Proteiniborus sp. DW1: one gene and its partner. Each later gene encodes a partner of the first gene's protein in a complex. Links are inferred from orthologs where the notes say so. Each region holds a gene or a part of one and is shown on either strand. Other genes may lie near its edges.

What was found.
Region 2: the proteins of DW1_RS02295 (region 1) and uvrB are in contact, whole or in part, in a crystal structure (PDB 7EGT), measured with the Thermus thermophilus proteins. The link is inferred for Proteiniborus sp. DW1 from one-to-one orthologs. Residues at the interface, in WP_096412145.1 of Thermus thermophilus: His654, Arg656, Phe657, Gln666, Asp668, Glu669, Lys680, Arg681, Leu682, Ser683, Lys685, Tyr686, Ala687; in WP_096411307.1 of Thermus thermophilus: Glu23, Leu25, Arg26, Asp27, Gly28, Glu29, Arg30, Phe31, Arg55, Glu326, Asp327, Phe328, Glu379, Ser382, Gln383, His398, Gly400, Arg401.

The regions. Positions count from the first base shown.
Region 1 is NZ_FMDO01000007.1:206,268-216,235, forward strand. What follows is about bases 2,473-6,305. They hold DW1_RS02295 (UvrD-helicase domain-containing protein), read left to right. Parts: upstream 2,473-2,799; coding sequence 2,800-6,105; downstream 6,106-6,305. Other genes in these bases: DW1_RS02290 (dipeptidase), read left to right, coding at 2,473-2,584; ligA (NAD-dependent DNA ligase LigA), read left to right, coding at 6,121-6,305. Also shown: DW1_RS02280 (solute carrier family 23 protein), read right to left, coding at 1-899; DW1_RS02285 (hypothetical protein), read left to right, coding at 1,285-1,578; more of DW1_RS02290, read left to right, coding at 1,646-2,472; more of ligA, read left to right, coding at 6,306-8,112; DW1_RS02305 (ABC transporter permease), read left to right, coding at 8,793-9,713; DW1_RS02310 (ABC transporter permease), read left to right, coding at 9,728-9,968. UniProt on the Escherichia coli protein: A helicase with DNA-dependent ATPase activity. Unwinds DNA duplexes with 3'-5' polarity. Translocates on single-stranded DNA with 3'-5' polarity. Initiates unwinding more efficiently from a nicked substrate than double-stranded DNA.
Region 2 is NZ_FMDO01000044.1:83,661-92,720, reverse strand. The notes cover bases 2,667-5,591. They hold uvrB (excinuclease ABC subunit UvrB), read left to right. Parts: upstream 2,667-3,104; coding sequence 3,105-5,078; downstream 5,079-5,591. Other genes in these bases: uvrA (excinuclease ABC subunit UvrA), read left to right, coding at 5,139-5,591; DW1_RS11575 (hypothetical protein), read right to left, coding at 2,667-2,883. In the rest of the region: DW1_RS11580 (S41 family peptidase), read left to right, coding at 12-1,235; more of DW1_RS11575, read right to left, coding at 1,297-2,666; more of uvrA, read left to right, coding at 5,592-7,964; DW1_RS11560 (copper amine oxidase N-terminal domain-containing protein), read left to right, coding at 8,029-8,571; DW1_RS11555 (YaiI/YqxD family protein), read right to left, coding at 8,686-9,060. UniProt on the Escherichia coli protein: The UvrABC repair system catalyzes the recognition and processing of DNA lesions. A damage recognition complex composed of 2 UvrA and 2 UvrB subunits scans DNA for abnormalities.

The DNA of each region.
Region 1 (9,968 bases):
CCTATGTTATCAAACAGGTCAACGAAGCTTATTGTCATAACAACCATACCTATATTGATTAGAGCACCTATAAATCCACCCTCACCATTTCCTAGTAATCCTGCAAAGTCCCATTTTAAGAAAGTTGGTGCTATTGATGGTGGAGCACTAAATAATTTGATACCTTCAATATTAGTTATACCCATTGGGATACCTATAATAGTAGTTAGAATTATTGATATAAGCATTGCACCTGTAACATTTTTAGCCATAAGTATAGCTGTTATTACTATACCTATTAATGTTAACAGTACAGCTGGGCTTGTAAAGTCACCAAATCCAACTAAATTAGCAGGATTTGAAACGATAACGCCACCACTTTTTAATCCGACTAATGTAATAAATAGTCCTACACCTGCTCCTATTGCAGTTCTTAAATTCATTGGTAGGGCATCAATTATCTTCTCTCTTATTGAGGTTACAGTTATTATGATGAATAAAATACCAGAAATAGCAACAGCAGCAAGACCTTGTTGCCAAGTATAACCTAAGTCTACTACTACAGTATAAGCAAAAAATGCAGTTAATCCTAGTCCAGGAGCTGTAGCAAATGGTAATTTAGCAAATATACCCATTTGTAAAGTTCCGTAAGTTGATATTAAACAAGTAGCAGTAAAAAGAGCACCAACAATTGGATCATTGAATATTGTAAGTGCATTAGCTTCGTCTCCTAATAAACCAGGTACATTCATACCTGCTGCTTTAAGTAGATTCGGAATAACTAACAGAACATATGCCATAGTAACAAAAGTAGTTATACCTGCGATTATTTCGGTTTTTACATTTGTACCGTATTTAGTTAGTTCGAAATACCTTTCGACAAATGAGCCAGATTTTCCTTTTTGATTTCCCATCTTCATTCCTCCCATTATTATTTTGAGTAATTTTTTAAATTTTATGTTACTTTAGACGAAGTTAACTTTTATCACATGAAAAACGTTAACACACGATTTACATTTTAACAGTTATAATTAAGATTGTAAACAATAAAAAAATCCAATAGAAATAAATTTTAAACAGCAGACTGTTAAAAAGGAATTATTCTGTTAATATGAAGAAAGTTAATAACTTGTATTTTAAGCTATTTGAGGATGCTTATTTCTAATAAAACAGCAGCTGTCAAAAGGTCATTTTTTTCAAATGATTTTTAATGGCTATTATAAAAATTATGATGGAACATTTTCTTATAGATTATAGTCTATTTTAGAGAAGCAGATATACTAATTTTATTAAGGGGGAGATAAGATGAAAAGGAGGATACTCTTACTATCTTTACTTGTTTTATTGGGAATATTTTTATTGACAGGGTGTATACCTGGAGATGGAAGTTATACTATAAGCAAACCAGCAGGATTTTTATCTGGAATATGGCATGGTTGGATTGCTCCAATTTCATTAATAGTAGGTATATTCAAGTCTGGTGTCAGAGTTTATGAAACAGTAAATTCTGGCTGGTGGTATGATTTTGGCTTCTATATAGCAATAATAAGCGGATTTGGAGGCATTTCACTTAGTAGAAAGAAGAAAAAAGGTGAATAGCAGTATTTTACTGACTAAGTGAGAATACAAAAATATACCATAACAAACTTTGAAGGAGCTGAAAAAGATGCGACCAGTTGATATGCATTGTGACACAATTTTAGGACTTATGAAGGATAAAGAAAAACTAGAGCTATTTAAAAACGACTTCAGTATAGACATTAGAAAAATGAAAAAAGGGAACTCATTAGCTCAGTTTTTCGCTATGTTTGTATATTTAAAATCAGGAAAAGATCCAATGGAAACTTGCCTTGAGATGATAGATAAGTTTTATGTTGAGCTTGAAAAGAATTCTACTCATATTTCTCTGGCAACTAACTATGGTGAAATTATGAAAAATGACAGAGAAGGCAAAGTGTCCGCTGTGCTTACTATAGAAGAAGGCGGAGCTATAAAGGGAAAGCTTCATAATCTGAGAAACTTCTATAGATTAGGAGTTAGGGCTATAACTCTTACATGGAACTATCCAAATGAAATAGGGTTCCCTAATACTAATTATGAGCATAAGGATAAGGGACTAACTAGCTTTGGAGAAGAAGTAGTTCATGAGATGAATAGGCTTGGAATGTTAATAGATGTCTCACATATTTCTGATCAAGGATTTTATGATGTAGCCAGACTAAGTTCAAAACCATTTATAGCTTCTCATTCTAATGCAAGAGCTATTAAGGAGCATTCTAGAAATCTTGACGATAACATGATAAGAGCTCTCTCGGAAAAGGGAGGGGTTATGGGAATCTGCTTTGAAAGAGATTTTCTTGGAGAAAGTGAAAAAGCTAGAATAAAAGACATGATTAGGCACATTAAGCATATCAGAAATGTTGGAGGAATAGATGTCATAGGATTAGGCTCAGACTTTGATGGTTGTCATCCAGATGGAGAGATTAGTAATATCGGAGAAATTGAAAAGCTAGCTTATGCCTTAAAGGATAATAATTTCACAGAGGATGAAATAGATAAGATATTTTATAGGAATGCTTTAAGAGTTATTAAGGATGTGTTGTAGACTAATGTAGGTAGAATTTGGATACTAATATAAAAAACCTTCTATAAATCAATTTAACTTATAGAGGGTTTTTTTATATTCCTCCTTCAATTATTTTACACTTTCCTATATAATAGGGTATAGTATAATAGGAATATCGTACAAATGTTCGCCAAATATTTCTATTAAAATTTATTGTTCGCTATAGGATAAGAAATGAAAGGAGTAACCTATTGATGAATTTTCTTGATGGACTTAATGATAAACAAAGAGAGGCGGTATTGACTACAGAAGGGCCACTGTTAGTTCTTGCTGGTGCAGGAAGTGGAAAGACCCGAGTACTTACTCATAGAATAGCATACATAATTGAAGAAAAGGGAGTAAAAGCAAGCAATATACTTGCACTTACCTTTACTAATAAAGCAGCTAATGAAATGAAAGAGCGAATTAGTAGACTAATAGGAGACGAGGCTGAGTATATATGGGCTGGGACATTCCACTCAATATGTGTAAGAATACTTAGAAGAGATATTGAAAAGTTAGGATATGGGAAAAGCTTTGTCATATTTGATACAACAGATCAAAAGACCTTAATTAAGGATTGTATAAAGCAACTAAATTTAAGTGAAAAGCACTATGAACCTGCTTCGATTATGGGATTTATAGGTTCTCAGAAAGACAATTTAATAGAGCCAGATACCTACATAAACCAACATTATGGGGATTATAGAGAAAGACAAAAAGGAGAAATATACAGACTCTATCAGCAAAGATTAAAAGAAAACAATGCATTAGATTTTGATGACCTAATCAATAAAACTATAGAGTTATTCAGACAGTTTCCAGACATACTGGAGTTTTATCAAAATAAGTTCAGATATATTCTAGTTGATGAGTATCAGGATACAAATAGGGCTCAATATACACTTATTAACCTATTGTCAAAGAAATATAACAATATCTGTGTGGTTGGAGATGACGATCAATGTATTCTTCAAGGTATGATGGTTAATACACCAGAAGGTAACATACCTATCGAAGAACTGACAGAGGGGCAAAAGATCTACTCTCCTTCTGGTTGGGGTAGAGTTTCGGAAGGGACAGTGGAGAAAAAGATTAAGAAAGAATACTCAGGTCCAATAATAAAAATTAGAACTCAAAATGGAAACGTTATTAAGACAACTCCTAATCACATTATGTTTGGGAAACTAAACGTAAAACCAGGAGTATATTACGTTTACCTTATGTATAAAAAAGGGAAAGGGTATAGAATAGGACAAACACAAGGGGTTAGAAGCAGAGAAGGAGAGATCGTCAATGGTTTAATGGTGAGATTAAACCAAGAGCATGGTGACAAGATATGGATTCTCAAAATATGTAGCAGTAAAGAAGAGTCAACTTTTTATGAACAGTTATATTCGTTTAAGTATGGAATCCCTACTACTGTATTTCATGATGTCGGTAGGGGAATAACATTGACTCAGAAATATATTGATGAGTTATTTAATGAGATAGATACAGAAAGCAACGCAATTAAATTAATGGATGATCTCTTAATTTTTGAAGATTTCCCACATCACAGAGCTAATGGAGTAATTAGAGGAGGGGCGATTAGAAGACTTATAAATTTAACCTTTTTTGGAGGAAGAGTTACAGGTATAGATAAAGGATGGAATAGTCATAGGATCGCATTTAACACTTCTAGTGATGAATTAGAAAGCAAGGCAATTAGGGCAGGATTTCCTGTAAGAAAGGGACAGCGAAACACTTGGAGAATTGAAACAGAAAGAGTATTTTATGATGAAGCTAATGAATATGGAAAAAGCATTCAAGAACTAGATAGTGATATAGAAATAGTTAGAAGAGCAAAATTAACTGAGCAAGAAAGTTTTTATTATATGCCAGCTTCACACATTAGACCATCTATGAGTATAGCCAGTTACGAGGGTGGTAAAATTGTTGAAGACATTGTTGAAGAGGTTTCGATTGAAGAATATGATGGATATGTATTTGACATCTCTGTGCCTAACTTTAGACAATATTTATGCGAAGGGATAGTCGTTCATAACTCTATATATGGATGGCGCGGGGCTGATATTCGAAACATTCTTGACTTCGAGAAGGATTATAAGAATACAAAGGTCATAAAACTTGAGCAAAATTACCGTTCTACGAAGACAATACTAAATGCTGCCAATCAAGTAATAGAAAATAACGAGGGCAGAAAAAGTAAAAGACTGTGGACTGCAAATGATGAAGGATGTCCAATAAAGGTTTTCAGCGGTGCTAATGAACATGAAGAAGCAAATTTTATAGTAGATAAAATAAAAGAATTATCTGCAAAAGAAGATAGAAAACTATCAGATTTTGCTATTTTATATAGAACTAATGCCCAATCACGTGTAATAGAGGAAGCATTTTTAAAAGCTAATCTTCCTTATAAAATAGTAGGAGGACATAAATTCTACGACAGAAAAGAAATAAAAGACATAATAGCATATTTAAGGCTAATTCAGAACCCAGTAGACAACTATGCATTTAAGAGAATAATAAATGTACCAAAAAGAGGTATAGGAAAGACAACATTAGATAGACTAGAGCAATACAGCATAGAAAAAGAAGATAGTATGTTCGGAGCAATGCTTGAATGTGATGAAATTCCAGGGCTTACTCAAAGGGCAAAAGACAGTCTAAATTCCTTTTCTACATTAATAAGAAAGTTTATGGCAATGAAGGAAATTTTCACAGTAACAGAATTAATAGAAAATGTAATAGATTCTATTGGCTATATAGAGGAAATACAACAGGAGGAAACTGTTCAAGCAGAATCTAGAATAGAGAATATTAAAGAGTTTTTATCTGTAGCTGTTAGCTTTGAGGAAACCAGTGAAGATAAAACCTTAGAAGGATTCTTAGCAAATATATCACTGCTTTCTGATTTAGACAAAACAGATGATACAGATAGAGACACTGTTACTATGATGACTCTTCACAGTGCAAAAGGATTAGAGTTTCCAGTAGTTTTCATGACAGGAATGGAAGAAAACCTTTTTCCAACATCTAGAGCCTATTTCAATGAAGACGACTTAGAAGAAGAAAGAAGACTATGCTATGTAGGTATTACAAGAGCAGAGGAAATGCTATTTATGACAAGAGCATTCAGCCGTATGATTTACGGTAAAACGGGAGTTAATTCCATGTCTAGATTCTTAAGAGAAATACCTGATGAACTAATTGAGGACCTTAATGAAAGTCGGACGAATAAATCATCTAGTGTTTTTTCTGTATCATCTACTAAAACATATAATAGCATGTCCCCAAAATATTTTACTGGATACACCATAGAAAACACTAGAAAAACTCCTAAGGATACTAATCTAGATATAAAGCCGGGTTCAAAAGTCAACCATAAGGTTTGGGGTATAGGGACAGTAGTACAGGTCAAAGAATTAGACAACGACAAAGAAATTACAATAGCTTTTAATAGCCAAGGTGTTAGAAAGCTTATGCTTTCATTTGCCCCTATAGAGGTAATTAGTTAAGGAAGGTGAACTTTTTTGGATAAACAGAACAGAATAAAAGAGCTAGTGGATATTTTAAACGAGCTTAATTACTATTATTATACACTAGACAGCCCAAAGGTCAGTGATAAGGAATACGATTTGCTTTATGACGAACTATTAAGTCTTGAAAGTGAAACTGGTATAATACTCCCAGATTCACCTACTCAAAGAGTAGGTGGAGAGCCACTTGAAAAATTTGAAAAACATAGACATTTAGGCAGCTTATGGAGCTTAGATAAGGGGCAAAGCTTTGGAGAACTTAGAAGCTGGGATCAAAGAGTCAGGAAGCTAATAGAGCAGTATAACCTGGTTCATGATGAAAAGCTGCCACAGCCAACTTATGTAATGGAATTAAAATTTGATGGATTAACTATTAATCTAACCTACATGGACGGCAAGCTGGCCCAAGGAGCTACTAGAGGAAATGGAATCACAGGCGAGGCAATACTACCTCAGCTTAAAACAATAAAATCCATACCACTTAGTATAGACCATAAGGGGACTATAGAAGTACAAGGGGAAGGATTAATGCCGCTTTCTGCCCTTGAAAAGTATAACGAGAATGCAGCAGAGCCTCTTAAGAATGCAAGGAATGCTGCTGCTGGTGCTTTAAGGAATCTTGATCCAAAGATTACAGCTGAAAGAAATCTAATAGCTTATTTCTATAATATAGGCTACACTGAAAGCCTTAACTTCAATACCCATGTAGAAATGATAGAATTTTTGAAGGAAAACCGCTTTCCTGTAAATGAGTATTTTAGACTATTTAATAGTATAGAAGAAGTTATAGAAGAGATTGAAAAAGTTAAAGAAGATAGAAAGGGACTAGATATACTTACTGATGGTTTAGTAATCAAAATAAATGACATGAGGACTAGGGATGCTCTAGGGTATACTCAGAAGTTTCCAAGGTGGGCTATAGCATATAAATTTGAAGCAGAGGAAGTGACTACAAAGCTGTTAGGTATAGAGTGGAATGTTGGAAGAACTGGAAAAGTGACACCAACAGCACTTTTGGAGCCAATTGATATTGGAGGAGTTACAGTAAAGAGAGCGACACTTAATAACTGGGATGATATTCAAAGAAAAAAAGTAGCTATAGGCTGTAGAGTATGGATAAGAAGGTCTAATGATGTAATACCAGAGATAATGGGAATTGTAGAAGAAGCCCAAGAAGATATAACTGAAATAGCAAAGCCTGAAAAATGCCCATCATGCAATAGTGAGTTGGTTCAGAATGGAGTACATATGTTTTGCCCTAATTCTCTATCCTGTAAGCCACAGCTTGTGTCAAGATTAGTTCATTATGCAAGTAGAGATGCTATGAATATAGAAGGCTTTAGTGAAAAGACTGCCTCTCAACTTTTCGAGGAGATTGACTTAAAGGATATACCTGGCCTATATGAGCTAAAGTTTGAGGATTTGATAAACCTAGAAAGATTTGGACCTAAAAAGGCTCAAAATCTTTTAGATGCTATTGAAAAAAGTAAGGATTGTAGCCTAGATTCATTCGTATATGCCTTGGGAATACCTAATGTAGGTAGAAAAACAGCAACTGATCTGGCAGATGAATTCAAATCCTTAGACAAAATAATGGTTGCTACTTATGAAGAACTCATTAAAGTACCTGACATTGGGGATATAATAGCTAACAGTATAATCGAATTTTTCCATGATGAAAAAATACTAGATAGTATTAATAAATTGCTATCAGAAGGAATCAATATTAAATATGAGCATGAGGAAATAGAGCAAGAATCCATTTTTACTGGTAAAACAGTGGTCATAACAGGTACTATTGAAGGGTTTAGCAGAAGTCAGGCAGAAGCTTTAATCAAAAAAATGGGTGGTAAGACTTCTGGAAGCGTAAGTAAAAGGACTGATTATGTAATTGTAGGAGAAGATGCTGGCTCCAAGGCTGATAAGGCTAGGGAGCTAGGTATAAAGATAATAACAGGAGAAGAATTTTTAGATATAGTAAAATAATTGATATAATAAGACAAAATATTCATAGTATTAACAAGAAAATGCAAGATGTGGCAATACATCCTGCATTTTCTTGTTTTATTTTAGAAAACGCTGTTGAATTATTTTTTTATTACTAGTATAATATTTTGTTATAAGCGGTTCTTTTAAATTGACATATTCAGTCATTTAGACGGACTTATACTAAGTATTGATTTTTTTCAATTCTATTTATTCTAAAACTCTAGAATGGGAAATATAGCTAATTTGCTTAAATGTTAATTTTATTTAATAATTAGCAAAAGTTTTTTTAACAGTCATAGTCAAAAAATAACAAAAAAGATATTTAATACCTACCGCTCTTCCTTTGAAAAACTGCTGTTTATAAAAAAACATGGCAATGAAACGGCATAACCATGAGATTGTTACATTTTGTTAACAATTTATTTAACTAGATTTAATTGAAAAGTGGATAAATATGATGTATCATTAATAAAAGTTTTAAAAGTTCTGACAATTGGTGGATGCATTTCATATCATACTTATCTTAGTCTTAGCGTAGTCTTACCTAAGAGTTCACTTTTTACTTCAGGTTTCAAAGAAAGTTTCCAATGTCATGTTATTTTTAATTAACTCATTAGAAAGGGGAGAGAGTTTTTTATGCTTTTTAATGTTCAAAAAAGAATTTTGGAGGTGTATTCATGTTAAGGTATACTTTAAAACGAGGACTCATAGCCCTTATAACTATCTGGGTAATTATAACAGTTACTTTTTTCTTAATGCGTGCAATACCTGGAGATCCATTCACTAACGAAAAGAAAATTCAGCCACAAATCATGGAAAACTTAAAAAGAAAATATGGCTTAGATAAGCCTCTAATTGTTCAATATGGAACATATCTTAAGAATCTGCTTAAAGGTGATTTGGGAGATTCTATGAAGTACAAAACAAGAACTGTTAATGATATGCTAAGAACTTCATTCCCTGTTTCAGCTAAACTTGGACTCATGGCTGTAGCTTTAGGAGCAGGTTTGGGAATTAGTTTTGGTATTATAGCAGCACTAAATAGAGGAAAGATATTTGACTATTTTGTCATTCTACTTGCAGTTGTAGGAGTTTCAGTCCCTGGATTTGTGTTTGCAGCACTATTCCAGTATTGGTTTGGGGCAAAGCTTCAATGGTTTCCTGTAGCTAGATGGGGCACTTGGAAACATATGGTATTGCCGGTTGCAGCCTTAGGATTTACTATGATTGCATATATTGCTAGAATGATGAGAACTAGTATGTTAGATGTTTTAAGTCAGGACTATATTAGAACTGCTAAAGCAAAAGGACTTTCTAGAGGTGCTGTTACTTGGAAGCATACAATTAGAAATGCCATACTTCCAGTGGTTACAATAATAGGTGTTAGTATTGCTGGGGTTGTAGTTGGCTCTTTCGTAGTTGAGTCAATATTTGCTGTACCTGGTATGGGTAAATATTATGTTCAAAGTATTCAGCAAAATGATTATACATTGATAATGGGAACAACAATATTCTATGCTGTTATCCTTGTTGTTATGATGTATTTAATAGATATCGTATATGGACTAGTAGACCCAAGAATAAGATTAGATGATTAAAAGGGGGGAAAGAAATGGCACAAATTAGTATTGAAAAAGACATGTTTGAAATAGTGGGAAAGGACTTGGAAAGTGCAGATGCTGTAATTAGACCAAGCTTAACTTATTGGGCAGATGCTTGGAGAAGATTAAAAGAAAATAAGCTAGCAATAGTTGCATTAATAGTACTTTCTTTAGTAGTTATTATGGCATTTGTAGGACCTATGATAAGTCCACACACTTATGATGGCCAAGATTATACTGTAATTAATAAAG
Region 2 (9,060 bases), on another replicon or contig:
GAGGTGACAATATGATTTCTAAAAAGAAGGCGACAGTTGGTGCAATCTTACTTATTTTAATAACTAGTATTTCAACATTTGTAGCTAGCAATATGATACAAATTTCTGTTAAAGAAAAAGTTGTTATTACCAAAAATGAATACAATGAACTTACAAGAGTTTATAAGAAATATTCAAAAAATATGCTCTTAGAAGATATCATTAAGGAATATTATTTGAGGGATGTAGATGATGAAATATTATTAGAAGGACAGCTGAGAGGACTATTTGCTTCCATGGGAGATCCTTATTCAGTTTATATGCCAAAGGATGAATTTAAAAGTTTTATGGAGCATACTATGGGAGTATTTGGTGGCATAGGAATATATGTAGGAGCAGGAGAAGATAATCTGATAACAGTAGTATCACCTATAGAGGGTACTCCTGGAGAGAGAGCCGGGATAAAGTCTGGCGATAAGATAATTAAAGTAGATGGTAAAGAGTTTACTGCAGAGAAAATGGATGAAGCAGTTAAGCTTATGAAGGGTGAGCCTGGTACGGATGTTACTATAACTATTAGAAGAGACAGTGAAGGCAAGTCAGAAATTTTGGAAAAAACTATTACAAGAGAAGAAATTAGAGTGAAAACCATTAAAGCTAGCATGCTGGAAAATGATATTGGATATATAAGGATTACATCCTTTGATGAACAGACACATAAGGATTTTACAGCTAATTTAAAAGCCCTACAAAATAAAGGTATGAAGGGCCTAGTAATAGACTTAAGAAATAATCCAGGTGGGCTTTTAGATGTATCTGCTAAGATAGCAGATGAGCTTATGGGAGAGGGGACAATTGTATATACAGAAACAAAGAAAAAAGAAAGGGAATATTTAAAATCTGACAAAAAAAAGTTGGGATTGCCATTAGTTGTTTTAGTGAATGAAGGCAGTGCAAGTGCATCTGAGGTAGTATCAGGAGCAATTCAAGATACTAAGGTAGGCACTATAGTTGGAACTAAAACATTTGGAAAGGGTATAGTGCAGAGAATAAAAGAATTATCTGATGGTTCAGGCTTTAAAATAACGGTGTCAGAATATTTTACTCCTAATGGAAGAAATATTCAGGGCATAGGAATAACTCCTGATATTATAGTAGAAATACCTGAAGATGTCGAGGTAATAGGGGTAGAAAACCTAGAACAAGATACGCAGCTACTGAAGGCAATTGAAATCATAAAAGATAAAATTAAGTAGCATATAGTGTGTTGACTGTGAGCCAAATATAATAGTTTGAATACAAAAAGGATAGCTAAGTTTAGCTATCCTTTTTAGCTGATGTAAGTATATCAAAGTTAATACCATATATAAAATCTGAATCTGAATTTTCAATAGGCGGAACAATATTGAAAAATCCTGTATTTAAGCTAGGGCTATAGAAAATGTTTTTATCTAGAACTTGACCCAATAACTTAGCTTCATCATCCTTTAGACTATACAAGTATACTGAAAAGTCGGTGGAAGAGCTATTTTTAGCTATCACTAGAATATTTTCATCATCAATTATAGTAAACTTTCTGACATCTAAGTCTAAAACTATCTTTTCATCATGCTCTTCAATATCATACATATATAGCTCAAACTTATCTTCTTTATCAAGCTTTCTGGTGTATAATAGTTTATCCTTGCTTAAAAACTCACCATTAAATCCTCTATCTATCTTTTTCAATCTCTTTTCGTTTTCCTTAATAAAGACATCTGATACATCCTTAGAGTTATCTTTTTCTATAAAGATAAAATTGTCTCTATACGAATCAAACCCAGTAACATTCATTCTTACATTAAAAAGAATTTCAGGATTATATTTAGAAGTATCAAATAATAGTACAGTTGACATTTTATCTTTATCGTTATTTACACCATAAAGCAAATTATTATCTTTCCATTCAACACTCCAAGTGTGTTGATAATCCATTGGAGTAATTTTTTGTGTATTCTTATTTTTTAAATCTACAATATATAAATCTGAAAGTGTTCCATTATGCTCAATAATTGCTAACTTGCTAAGGTCAGGACTAAACCTTGTAGAATATATGGTGTTAAGAGTGGAATATATCTTTTGCTTTTCTTGACTATGAATATCATATATCCATATGCTTTCCATGTTTGAGTTTTCCACAACTTCTTTTTTAACATATGCTAATAGCTTGTCACCTGCGAGGTCTAGTATCTTGCCTTTGTCTATTGTAGTTGATAGCAATATAGGCTTTGCTTCAATAATCTCACCACTAGTTGAATTTACCTTTACATTGAGCATATATATAGGGCTACTAGGATTATCTTTCATAAAAGTGTTATTTAGGGTTATTTCCCACATGTATTCATCTTTGTCTTTGATAAGGTTTACGTTCGGCATAGTATTATCAGTGTAATTTAGCTGAGTATGTATTTTACTAAGAGCTTGAGATTTATCAAATTTTAAAGCAATAGGAGAATAGTTAGTAGGTATTATATTGAATTTTATATCCTCTAATTCTCTTTTCTTTATGCCGTTAATTTCAACTGTAAATTGTGGAACTACTATATCTGTTTTTCCCCATTTCTTTTCTACTGAAGTGTATATATTTATTTCATTATTTACTCTAGATATACTATCAATGTTAGCCATTGAACATTCAACAACTCCCAAATTTACCAAAAAAAGTCTTTCGTATTCTTTCTCAAGTGCTTTAACATTTGGTATAATAGATTGGAAACCTTTTGATAAAACAGTTTTATCTATCTTATAGTCAATATTTGACTCTGATAAAACAGATATGCTTGAATCAATTAGGGGTGCGTTGTTCTTAGGTGTGCAAGCTGTCAAAGTTAATATCATTGATAAGTATAGTATTTGTTTTTTCATCTAAAAACTCCCTCCTAGCACTACTTTTATATATTCAACAATAAATCTGAATACCCTGCCTAGTTAAAAAAAATCTTTTTAAAATTATATTTTTTCGTATATTGACTTATATAGGGACAAAATATATAATAGGAAACGAACAAATGTTCCAAATAATTATAAATATAGTTTTATTTTCTTTGTGGTATATATTATTTATCATCACTAAATGAGGTGATACTATGAATAAATTTAAAATCAGGTCTGATTTTAAGCCAACGGGAGATCAGCCCAAGGCTATCGAAAAGTTAGTTTGTGGAATAAACAACAAGCTTATGCATCAGACTCTTTTAGGAGTAACAGGCTCTGGAAAAACTTTTACAATGGCAAATATTATTGAAAAGACTCAAAAACCAACTCTAGTGATAGCCCATAATAAAACATTAGCAGCACAGCTTACCAGTGAATTCAAAGAGTTTTTCCCAGATAATGCTGTAGAATATTTTGTAAGCTATTATGATTATTACCAACCTGAGGCATATGTACCTCATACAGATACTTATATTGAAAAAGACGCATCTATAAATGACGAGATAGATAAGCTAAGACACTCAGCTACTGCTGCTTTATTCGAAAGAAGAGATGTTATAATAGTAGCCAGTGTTTCCTGTATATATGGTTTAGGAGACCCTATTGATTATGAAAACTTAGTTTTATCTCTAAGACCTGGCATGATAAAGGATAGAGATGAGATACTAAGAAAGCTTATAGATATACAGTATGAAAGGAACGATATTAATTTTGTAAGGGGGACCTTTAGAGTCAGAGGAGATGTCATAGAAATATTTCCCGCATCTTCTAACGAAAATGCTATTCGAGTTGAACTATTTGGAGACGAAGTAGAGAGATTAACTGAGGTCAACGCACTAACAGGAGAAATAATCGGGACAAGAAGTCATATCTCTATATTTCCTGCTTCACACTATGCTACTAGTCCTGAGAAAATAGAGAGAGCAATTAAAAGTATAGAAGAGGAGTTAGAAGAAAGAGTAAAAGAATTGATAGCAGAAGATAAGCTTCTAGAAGCTCAGAGACTAAAGCAAAGAACAATGTACGATATTGAGATGCTAAGAGAAATGGGATTTTGTCAAGGTATAGAAAATTACTCAAGACACATTAGCGCTAGACCACCTGGAAGCAAGCCATATACATTGTTAGACTATTTTCCAGATGATTTTCTAATGTTTATAGATGAGTCGCATGTAACTATACCTCAAATCAGAGGAATGTATGCAGGAGATAAATCTCGAAAGACTACATTAGTTGATTATGGATTTAGACTTCCATCAGCACTAGACAATAGACCTCTTCAATTTGAAGAATTTGAAAAGCATATTAATCAGGTTATATATGTAAGTGCTACTCCTGGTTCTTATGAGTTGGAGCATTCTCAACAAGTTGTAGAGCAAATTATCAGACCTACAGGACTATTGGATCCAGTGATTGAAGTTAGACCTACTAGAAATCAAATAGACGACCTAGTTAAAGAGATAAATATTAGAGCAGAGCGTAATGAAAGAGTTTTAATTACTACCCTTACTAAAAAAATGTCTGAAGATTTAACAAACTATTTTAAAGAAATAGGGATAAAGGTAACTTATTTGCATTCAGATATTAAGACTATTGAAAGAATGGAAATAATCAGGGATCTTAGAATGGGTAAGTTCGACGTTTTAGTAGGTATTAACCTGTTAAGAGAAGGATTAGACTTACCTGAGGTTTCATTAGTGGCCATATTAGATGCTGATAAGGAAGGATTCTTAAGATCTGAAACATCAATGGTACAGACAATAGGTAGAGCAGCTAGAAATGCAGATGGTAAGGTTATAATGTATGCTGATAGCATCACTAATTCAATGAAAAGAGCTATAGATGAAACTAATAGAAGAAGACATATACAAATCGAGTATAACAAAGAACATAATATCGTCCCTCAAACTATTAAAAAAGGAATTAGAGATGTTATAGAGGCCACTAAGGTTGCAGAAGACTATGACAAATATGGATATGACAAGGAAAAAGAAATTAATAAGGATGAACTAATAGCTCTGATTAAAAACCTAGAGATAGAAATGTTTGAGGCAGCAGAGAATTTACAATTTGAAAGAGCAGCTGAATTAAGAGATAAAATCAGTGAGTTAAAGGGTAAACTGTAAAAGAGCTTTAAACGAAGAATCTAGAATCTAAGTACTCATTTAAGAAAAACGAGGTGCAATATGTTAAAAGATAAAATAATAATAAGAGGAGCTAAAGAAAACAACTTAAAAAATATAAATATAGAGCTTCCAAGGAATAAATTCATTGTACTAACAGGTTTAAGTGGTTCAGGAAAGTCCTCCTTAGCATTTGATACCATATACGCAGAGGGACAAAGAAGATATGTAGAAAGTCTTTCTGCTTATGCAAGACAGTTTTTAGGACAAATGGAAAAGCCAGATGTAGAATATATAGAAGGACTGTCGCCTGCTATATCAATAGACCAAAAGACAACAAGCAAAAACCCTAGATCTACAGTTGGTACAGTAACAGAAATTTATGACTACCTAAGGCTTCTATATGCTAGAATAGGTACTCCTCACTGTTATAAATGCGGAAAAGAGATTGCGTCCCAATCAATAGACCAGATGGTAGATCAAATAATGTCACTAGAAGAAAGAACAAAACTTCAATTACTTGCTCCGATTATTAGAGGACGTAAGGGAGAGCATCAAAAAGTACTTGAAAGTATTAGAAAAGAGGGCTTTGTCAGAGTTAGAATAGATGGAGAAATGATGGAGTTAAGTGATGACATAAAGCTTGAAAAAACTAAAAAACACACAATAGAAGTAATAGTAGATAGAATAGTAGTCAAGGAAGGAATAGAGAAGAGACTAACAGATTCCTTAGAAACAGCCTTAAAGCTTTCAGATGGACTTGTTATAGTAGATGTACTGGAAAAAGAAGAACTACTATTTAGTCAAAAGCTTTCATGTCCTGACTGTGGTGTAGGAATAGAAGAATTGGCACCAAGAATGTTTTCATTCAATAGCCCTTTTGGAATGTGTCCTACTTGTAATGGACTAGGAAGTCACATGAAAATAGATCCTGAGCTCATTATTCCTAACAAAAATATATCTATAAATCAGGGTGCCATAGCCCCTTATGCAAATTCTTCTGATGACACATATTATATAAAAATGTTTAGAGCTATTGCAGAATACTATAAATTTGATTTAGATGCACCTATTGGAGAGGCACCAAAAGAATTAATAGATGATATACTCTACGGCACAGGAGAAAGAGAACTAGAATTTGAATTTGATAGCAGATTTGGAGGGTGGAAAACCTTTAAGGCGGCTTTTGAAGGTGTAATACCTAATTTCGAAAGAAGATATAGCGAAACAAACTCTGATTATATGAAGGATAAAATAGAAGAATATATGAGTATCATCCCATGTCCTGATTGCAATGGGAATAGATTAAGGCCAGAGATACTTGCAGTTACTGTAGGAGGACTTAACATATCTGAGTTTACAGATATGTCAGTAAGACAGGCAATAGATTTTGTAAATGAATTAAAGCTTACTGAAATGCAAGAGAAAATAGCTAATCAGATACTTAAAGAGATAAAAGAAAGACTAAACTTTCTTGTAGATGTTGGACTAGATTATCTTACACTGTCAAGAAATGCCGGGACTCTTTCAGGAGGAGAGGCACAGAGAATTAGACTAGCTACTCAGATAGGTTCAAGTTTGGTAGGTGTACTATATGTATTAGATGAACCAAGCATCGGGCTTCATCAAAGAGACAATGATAAGCTATTAAAAGCTCTTAGAAATTTAACTGACTTAGGTAATACTCTAATAGTAGTCGAGCATGACGAGGATACTATGTATTGTGCTGATCATATAGTAGATATAGGACCAGGTGCAGGTGTTCATGGTGGATATATAATAGCAGAAGGAACTATTGACGATATTAAAAAATGTGAAGAGTCTATTACTGGACAATATTTAAGCGGCAAAAAGAAAATAGAGGTTCCAAAGGAAAGAAGAAAGCTTAATGGTAAATGGATTGAAATAAAAGGTGCCTCAGAAAACAATTTGAAAAATATAGATGTTAAGATACCTCTTGGAGTATTCACATCTATTACTGGTGTTTCTGGATCAGGGAAAAGTACTTTAGTAAATGAAATACTTTATAAAAGCTTGGCACAGGAATTGTATAGATCTAAAGACAAACCTGGAAAGCATAAAAAAATTCTTGGAATTGAACATATAGATAAGATTATTGAAATTGACCAATCACCTATAGGAAGAACTCCAAGATCGAATCCTGCAACATATACAGGAGTGTTTGACCAGATTAGAGACTTATTTGCTATGACTCCTGAGGCAAAAGCAAGAGGATATAGCAAAGGAAGGTTTAGCTTTAATGTAAAAGGAGGAAGATGTGAAGCTTGTAAGGGAGACGGTATATTAAAAATTGAAATGCACTTCCTTCCAGATGTGTATGTTCCTTGTGAGGTATGCAAGGGCAAGAGATACAATAGAGAAACCCTACAAGTTAAATATAAAGGCAAAACTATCTCTGATATTTTAGATATGACAGTGGAGGAGGCCTTAGAATTCTTTGATAGTATACCAAGCATAAAGAGAAAAATAGAAACTATGTATGAAGTTGGATTAGGCTATATTAAGCTAGGGCAACCTTCAACACAACTTTCAGGTGGAGAAGCACAAAGAGTAAAGTTAGCTACTGAGCTTAGCAAGAGAAGTACAGGAAAGACATTATATATTCTTGATGAACCTACAACAGGACTTCATATAGCAGATATACACAAGCTTATAAAGGTGTTAAATAAATTAGTAGATGCTGGAAATGCTGTATTAGTTATAGAGCATAATCTAGATGTTATAAAGACATCTGACTATATAATTGACCTAGGACCTGAAGGAGGAGACAAGGGTGGAACTATAGTAGCTCAAGGAACACCTGAGGAGATATGCAGTGTTGAGGAGTCCTATACTGGACAATTTCTTAAAAAAATGCTAGAAAAATAATATATTTGAATAAATCCCTCTAATTTGTCAAAACTCATATTATAACAGATTAGGGGGTTTTATTATGAAAAAGGCTTTATTAATTTTATTCATAGGTATAATTCTACTATTATCAGCTACCTCCTTTGCAGGAGGATATTTCAAAAGAATTGACGTACTAATTAATGGGACAAGAATAGAAGTAAATGGAGAGATAATTGAAACAGATACAGAACCATTTATTTATAATAACAGAACCTTTGTACCAATTAGGGCAGTAGCAGAAGGCATAGGATGCGAAGTTAAATGGGATAATAGTGCAAATAAGGTTATCATAAATAAGTATAAGGATTTTCCAGAGTGTGATTATTTAAATGGAGAAAAGTTTGTATATGGAATGATAACTAAGATAGACCATAAAAATAGAACCATAGAAATAGAGCAGCACATAGACGACAACTCCATAGAAATCACTCCAATACTAACTGTAAAAGATGATGCAATAATAATTCTTCAAAGAAATGACAAAGTCATGAATATTGAATTTGAGGATTTAAAGTGTGGAGATGTTTTAGGTGCAGTTATTGATAAGAATGGAATGGTTAGAGGGATAATAATGTTCATATAATATATGGGGTGGCTTTCAGGCCAACCCCTCATGCTATTTAGGAAGCTTTCTGTTGCGCTCATTCTCTGAGGATATAAAAATTGGCATCGTCCCCACCCTTTATTTTTTGTTGTATTATAACATTTTCATATTCTTCTCGATTAAAGTCCTTAAATTCCTTTCAAACTCAATATTATTATCAGACTCTCTTTTTTTAGCTTTAGTATAGTACTTATGTTTTCGTCGTAACTCGCTGTGAAAATGCCTTCTTCTCAAAAGCTCATCAATATTATCATTAGATATAATAAGTCCATTTTGATTGATGCATATTCCAAGCTTTGACAAAACCATAGCTGCAAGACCATAATCTTGAGTCACTACTATATCATTTTTTTCAGTAATATTGACTATATAATAATCAACACTATCTGGAGCTAGGTCTACAGTGATTACAGTGGCATAGTCATCGTAGATTTCGTGGGCATAGTTTTTTACTATAGTGACTCCTAT